DNA from 2 places in the Xanthomonas sp. NCPPB 1067 genome. Region 1 is predicted to be linked to the other one. Evidence: predicted binding sites of a transcription regulator. Region 1 holds the regulator's gene; the other holds the start of a gene.
What was found. The regulator FliA, encoded in region 1, starts transcription of late flagellar genes. The targets are predictions, from matches to a motif close to TAAAGTTTNNCNNNCNNNGGCCGATAA.

Region 1 (3,433 bases):
GCGCCGCTTCGCCCACGCCAAACCCCAAGGCGTGGTGCTGACCAAACTCGACGAGACCGGCCGCTTCGGCAGCGCCTTGTCGGTGGTGGTCGATCACCAGATGCCCATCACCTGGGTGACTGACGGACAGCGGGTCCCCGACGACCTGCACCGCGCCAATGCCGCCAGTCTCGTTCTTCGCCTTGAAGATTTGCGGCGCGCTGCCGATAAGCCCTGTACTCCGGAGCACAACCATGCAGTCGCGTGAATACGCCAAGCTGACCAACGCCTTCCCCCTGTCGGCGACCCGTCCCGAGCCTCTGGGCCCGGTGCGCACCATTGCCGTGACCGGCGGCAAGGGCGGCGTGGGCAAGACCAACATCTCCGCCAACCTGGCCGTGGCGCTTGCCGACATGGGCAAACGCACGCTGCTGCTGGACGCCGACCTGGGCCTGGCCAACCTGGACGTGGTCCTGGGCCTGGCGCCCAAGTACACCCTGGCCGACCTGATCGCCGGCCGCTGCACGCTCGATGAAGTGATCATCGAAGGCCCCGGCGGCGTGCTGGTGGTGCCGGCCGCGTCCGGCCGCCGCCACATGGCCGAACTGGCCCCGGCCCAGCACATCGGCCTGGTCAACGTGTTCTCCGAACTGGAACGCGACCTGGACGTGATGGTCATCGACACCGCCGCCGGCATCACCGACAGCGTGCTGACCTTCTGCCAGGCCGCCCAGGACACCGTGGTGGTGGTCTGCGACGAGCCGGCTTCGATCACCGACGCCTACGCACTGATCAAGGTGCTCTCGCGCGAACGCGGCGTGGACCGCCTGCAGATCATCGCCAACATGGTGCGCGACCCCAACGAGGGCCGCCTGCTGTACGACAAGCTCTCCCGCGTCTGCGAGAAGTTCCTCGGCGACGTGTCGTTGAACTACCTCGGCCACGTGCCGCAGGACGACTGGCTGCGCCTGTCGGTGCAGCGTCAGCAACCCGTCATCAAGGCCTACCCCGCCAGTCCGTCGGCACAGGCCATCGCAGAAATCGCGCGCCGTACCTCGCGCTGGCAGGCTCCCACCGTGCCGCGCGGCAACGTCGAGTTCTTTGTCGAACGCATCATTCAACGGGGAGTGGCCGCATGAGCACCGCCACCGCAACGACCGCCACTGCGCAGTACCGTGCCGTCCAACGCAACAACGCCAACGACGTGGTGACCCAGCACGCCGACCTGGTGCGCCGCATCGCCCACCACCTGGCCGCCCGCCTTCCGGCGAGCGTGGAAGTGGACGACCTGATCCAGGCCGGCATGATCGGTCTGATCGAAGCCTCGCGCAGCTACGACTCCGACCAGGGCGCCTCGTTCGAAACCTATGCCTCGATCCGCATCCGCGGCTCGATGATCGACGAGATCCGCCGTGGCGACTGGGTGCCGCGTTCGGTGCACCGCCGCGCCCGCGACGCCGCCGCCGCAGTGCGCAAGATCGAGCAGAGCACCGGCCGCGCCGCCGCCGCCACCGAAGTGGCCGCCGCGATGGAAATGCCGCTGCCCGACTACCTGCGCCTGATGGAAGACGCCGCACGCGGCCAGGTGCTGAGCCTGGAATCACGCATCGAAGATCACGGCGAACTGGACACCACCGCCAAGGGTGGGCCCAATCCGCAGCAGATGATGGAGCGTGGCGAATTCGGCCGCGAGCTGGGCAAGGCCATCGGCCAGTTGCCCGAGCGCGAGCAGTTGGTGCTGTCGCTGTACTACGAACAGGAATTGAACCTGAAGGAAATCGGCGCCGTGCTCGGCGTCAGCGAATCGCGCGTCTGCCAGATCCACGGCCAGGCCGTGGTGCGCCTGCGCGGCCGCCTCAAGGTATTCGAACTGGCCGATGCCGGTGTCGAAAATGACGATTGATTTTTTTCGTGTTAGGAGCTTGATGTGAACAAGAACATGCGGATCCTGATCGTGGACGACTTCTCGACGATGCGCCGTATCGTCAAGAATCTGTTGGCGGATCTTGGCTTCACCAATACCGCAGAGGCCGAAGACGGCAACAGCGCGCTGGCCGCGCTGCGTGCGGGCCCGTTCGATTTCGTGGTGACGGACTGGAACATGCCCGGCATGACCGGCATCGACCTGCTGCGCAACATCCGCGCCGACGCCAAGCTCAAGCACCTGCCGGTGATGATGGTGACCGCCGAAGCCAAGCGCGAGCAGATCATCGAAGCCGCGCAGTGCGGCGTGAACGGCTACATCATCAAGCCGTTCACCGCGCAGACGCTGGAAGAGAAGCTGGGCAAGGTGTTCGAACGTCTGGCGGCGACCGCCTGATGAACGCCACCGTGGAAGCCGATGCCGAACGTGCCGCGTTGATCGAGCGCCTGCAGAGCGCGCTCGATGCATTGGAAAGCGGTGATCAGGTCACCTGGCGTCGCGAGGTCGACCACCTCGCCGCGCTACGCACGCGACCGATGATGCAGAGCCTGAGCCGGCTCGCCCGCGAACTCGGACAGGCCCTGGGCGAGTTGCCCACGGTGCCCGAAGAGGCCGGCGAACTGGACGATGCCTGCTCGCGCCTGGACCATGTGGTGGAGATGACCGAAAAGGCCAGCCACCGCACCCTGGACCTGGTCGAGGAATGCCGCGTGCTGGCCAACCAGCTGCGCGATGGCGGGCTCAATGAGGACCAGGGCGCACTGCTGGAAAAGATGCGCCACAACCTCACCGAGCTGTCGCTGGCGCAGAGCTATCAGGACCTCAGCGGCCAGATCATCCGTCGCGTGGCCGGCATCGTGCGCCGTGTGCACGAAGGCTTCGGCGCCTTGGGCCTGCCGCCCAAGAACAGCGAACCGAAGAAAGACGACGGCGGTCTTGCCGGTCCTGCGATCAAGGGCCTGGACCGTCACGCGGTGTCGCAGGACGACGCCGACGACCTGCTGTCCGGATTGGGGCTGTAATCATGAGTGCTGTTCCAGACGATATTGCTGCCGATTTCATCGTCGAGGCCCAGGAGATCCTGGATCGCCTCGGCGAACAGCTGGTGTCGCTGGAACAGGCACCAGACGAAGCGGACCAGCTCAACGCGGTGTTCCGCGGCTTCCACACGCTCAAGGGCGGCGCCGGCTTCCTGGCCATCAAGCCGATGGTGGAGCTGTGCCACGCCGCCGAAGAAACCCTCGGCATGGCGCGCTCGGGCCAGGCAGTGCTGCAGGCGCATCACTTCGATGCCGCGCAGCAGTCGCTGGACTATCTGCAGGCCATGCTGGACGCGATGGGCTCGGGCGAAGCGGTACCCCACGCGCCGGCCACGCTGATCGCGCAGTTCGATGCCAAGAGCGCGCCACCAGCGGTCAAGGCCGCCCCCAAGGCTGCCGCCGCGCCGGCGCAACACGACGACGCGCATGCTCCCGTCGCAGGCGCCAAAGGCCCCAAGGCCGCCGCCAAGGCCGGTGCTGAAGCCGAACA
Region 2 (3,433 bases), on a different contig from region 1:
CTTGTAGGTCCAACGGCCGTAGTAGGTCATGCCGGCGCCGTCGAAGGCGCCCTTGCCGGTTTCGAAGTCCGGGTCGTTGATCAGCACCACCGCGATCTTGCCCTTCAGGTCCACGCCCTTGAAGTCGTCCCAGTCGCGCTCGGGCGCCTTGACGCCGTAGCCGACGAACACCAGCGGCGCGTTGGCGATCTCCACCTTGGACGAGCCGTCGAGCGCGGCGCGGATGGCGATCTGCTTGCCCTGGGTCAGCGGCTGCGACTTGCCGGCATCGGCCAGCGCGATGGTCGGCGTACCGACGATATCGGCGCGCCGCAGCGGCACCGCCTGGGTCCACAGGCGCTTGCCATCCTTCAGGTCGCCGCCAGGCTGCAGGCCGGCGGCGGCGAACTGCTGGCTCAGGTAGGCCACGGTCTTGTCTTCGCCTGCGGTGGCAGGGCCTCGGCCCTCATAGGCGTCCGAAGCCAGCTCCTTGACGTCGCGCGAGATGCGCGCACCGTCGAACGTCGGCGTCTGCGCCATCACCACGGTCGAGATCGCCGTCGCCAGCAGCCCCACCGCACCTCGCTTCATCAGCGCACGCTTGATCACAACTCGCTTCACCGCAGCCCCCAGGGGTCGTCCGAACAGCCCCCGAGTGTAGCCACTGCCGCCGGGACCTGCTGACGCTAAGGCGCGGACGCGGGCTGCGGACACCGTTCGCTGCGACGCGGGCTGGCCGGCGGCGCGTTGCCCGCAGCGCGCAGGCCAGCGCGCAGGCAGGAAGAACACCTTGTGCCCGGCGATTTTGCGAGGCGGAACACGGGCGCGACGGCCGGGCCGCACACTCGCCCGATCGCCGTGCTCAGAACAGATCGACGCTGCCCACCTGCTGGGGCTGCTGCTGCAGCTGCCCGCTGGCGATCAGTTCGGCATACACCGCGGCGCGGTTGCGGCCGTGCTGCTTGGCCCAGTACAGCGCCTTATCGGCTTCGTCGAGCATCTGGCTGATCAACCGACCGTGGGTCAGTTCCACGATGCCGGCACTGAGGGTGACCTGACCCACCTGCGGGAAATCATGCCCGGCCACCGCCGTACGGAAGCGTTCGAACAGGCCGACGGCGATATCGCGATCCACGCCGCGCAGCACGATCACGAATTCCTCGCCGCCGAAACGGAACAGCAGGTCGTCCTGGCGGAACGCGCGCTGCATCAGCTGCGCCACCAGCAGCAACACCTCGTCGCCATACAGGTGGCCGAAGGTGTCGTTGACGCGCTTGAAGTGATCGATGTCCACGATCCCCAGCCACACGCCCTGGCTCTCCGCCGCCGCAGGATCGCCACCGAACAGCCGCAGAATCACGTCGTCGAAGGTCTTGCGGTTGCGCAGGCCGGTCAACGCATCGCGCTGGGCATCGTCGAGCAGGCTGCGGTAATTCTGGAAGAATCGCGCAAAGCCCTGCAGCATCGCCTGCTCGGCCGCTCCGGGCGCACGTGCCCCGCCCACCCGCAGGCAGGTGCGGATGCCGCGCGTCTCCATCATCGGGTAGACCAGCAGGGCGCGCCCGTCCTGGTGCAGCTGCAGCACCTCGCCCGGACCGTGCAGCTCGGCCAGTTGTGCGCGCATCTGCGCATCGTGCAGCTCGGCCACGGTCAACGACAGGCGCCCGTCCTCGCGCAGCCGGCTTTCGGCCATGGTGCGGCCGTCCGGGGCGATGCGCAGCAGCGACAGCTCCTCGGCGGCGCAGACCTCGCGCATGGTACGCAGCAGGCTCAGATCGAGCAGCTCCGCATCGCGGATGGCGCTCATGTCCACCATGCGTTCGAGCAACGGCGACACGCTCATCGGCGCTTCCGTATGACGCATGCGGGCCGGCCGCCGGAGAGGCGGCCTGCGGGCAGACAACTGGGACGGCAACGCAAAGGCTTCACGACGGCGACCGGCAATCAGGTTGCCGGTTCATCGGCGCTGCGGCCGCAAACTTGAGACCGCTCGCTGCCCCGCGCCCGGCACGGGGCAGGCCTGGTGCGGCCGGCGGGCCCGCGCCCGATGGCCGTCCCGGCCACGGGGTTCAGGGCAATGCGGACTCCAGGGCATCTTCGCCCAGCGCGTGCCGTTGCATCAGCCGCCGGCTGCCGGCATTCAGGCCGCGCACCTGCACCTGCAGGTCGTGATGGCGCAGCCGCTGCACCACCTTGTCCAGCGCCGCCACGGCGGTGATGTCCCAGAAATGTGCACGGCTGACATCGATCACCACGCTGCGGCCGGGGACCTCGCGCGCATCGAACGCGTCGATGAACACATCGGCCGAGGCGAAGAACACCTGTCCGCGCACGCGGTAGGTGCGCACGCCGTCTGCGCCATCGACATGCGCGATCTGCAGCAGCCCGGCCACCTTGAAGGTGAAGAACACCCCGCTCAGCACCACGCCCACCGCGACCCCGGCCGCCAGGTTGTGCGTTGCCAGCGTCACCGCCACGGTGGCCAGCATCACCACGCTGGAGGTGCGCGGATGGGTGACCACGGTCCGCAACGAGCGCCAATCGAAGGTCTCCACCGACACCATCACCATGATGGCCACCAGCGCCACCACCGGTACCTGCGACACCCAGGGCTTGAGCAACACCATCAGCACCAGCAGGAACACGCCGGCGAACAGGGTCGACAGCCGGCCGCGGCCGCCATACTTCACGTTGCCCACGGTCTGCCCGATCATCCCGCACCCGGCGATGCCGCCGAACAGGCTGGCTGCCGCGTTGGCGATGCCCAGCCCGGTGCACTCGCGGTTCTTGTCGCTGGGAGTGTCGGTGAGCTCGTCGACCACGCGTGCGGTCATCAACGATTCGAGCAGGCCGACCATGGCGATGGCCAGCGCCGGCAACGCGATGATGCGCAGAGTCTCCAGCGTCATCGGCACCGCCGGCCAGTGCAGCACCGGCAGCGCGTTGGGCAGTCTGCCCAGATCGGCCACGGTCTTCAGCGGTAGCTGCAGCGCGCTGCCGGCCACGGTCAGCAGCAGGATGCACAGCAACGGCGAGGGAATCGCCGCCAGCCCCGGGATGCGCAGGCGCGGCAGCCCGTAGATGATCGCCAGGCCTGCGCCCAGCATCGCCCAGGTGGCCAGGTTGGCACCCAGCAGATGCGGCAGCTGCGCGGCGAAGATCAGCACCGCCAAGGCGTTGACGAAGCCGGTGCGCACCGAGCTGCTGACGAACCGCATCAGCACGCCCAGCCGCAACAGCCCGAACAGGATCTGCACGGCACCGGCCAGCAACCCGGCGGCCAGCAGGTACGGCAAGCCGTGCGCTGCGACCAGGGGCGCGGCCACCAGGGCCACCGAACCGGCGGCCGCCGAAATCATGGCCGGCCGCCCACCGCAGAAGGCGATGACGATGCCGATCACGAAGGATGCGAACAGCCCCACCTGCGGGTCCACGCCCGCCACGAAGGCGAATG

Region 2: the regulator FliA is predicted to act here: its motif matches at 1,937-1,963, upstream of LL962_RS18030 (GGDEF domain-containing protein).

The regions. Positions count from the first base shown of each region.
Region 1 is NZ_JAJGQG010000023.1:19,970-23,402, forward strand. It holds gene flhF (flagellar biosynthesis protein FlhF) at 1-247, shown strand, start outside; gene LL962_RS15765 (MinD/ParA family protein) at 234-1,118, shown strand; gene LL962_RS15770 (RNA polymerase sigma factor FliA) at 1,115-1,882, shown strand; gene cheY (chemotaxis response regulator CheY) at 1,907-2,299, shown strand; gene LL962_RS15780 (protein phosphatase CheZ) at 2,299-2,925, shown strand; gene LL962_RS15785 (chemotaxis protein CheA) at 2,928-3,433, shown strand, end outside.
Region 2 is NZ_JAJGQG010000031.1:37,850-41,282, forward strand. It holds gene LL962_RS18025 (M28 family metallopeptidase) at 1-570, opposite strand, end outside; gene LL962_RS18030 (GGDEF domain-containing protein) at 842-1,822, opposite strand; gene LL962_RS18035 (SulP family inorganic anion transporter) at 2,049-3,433, opposite strand, start outside.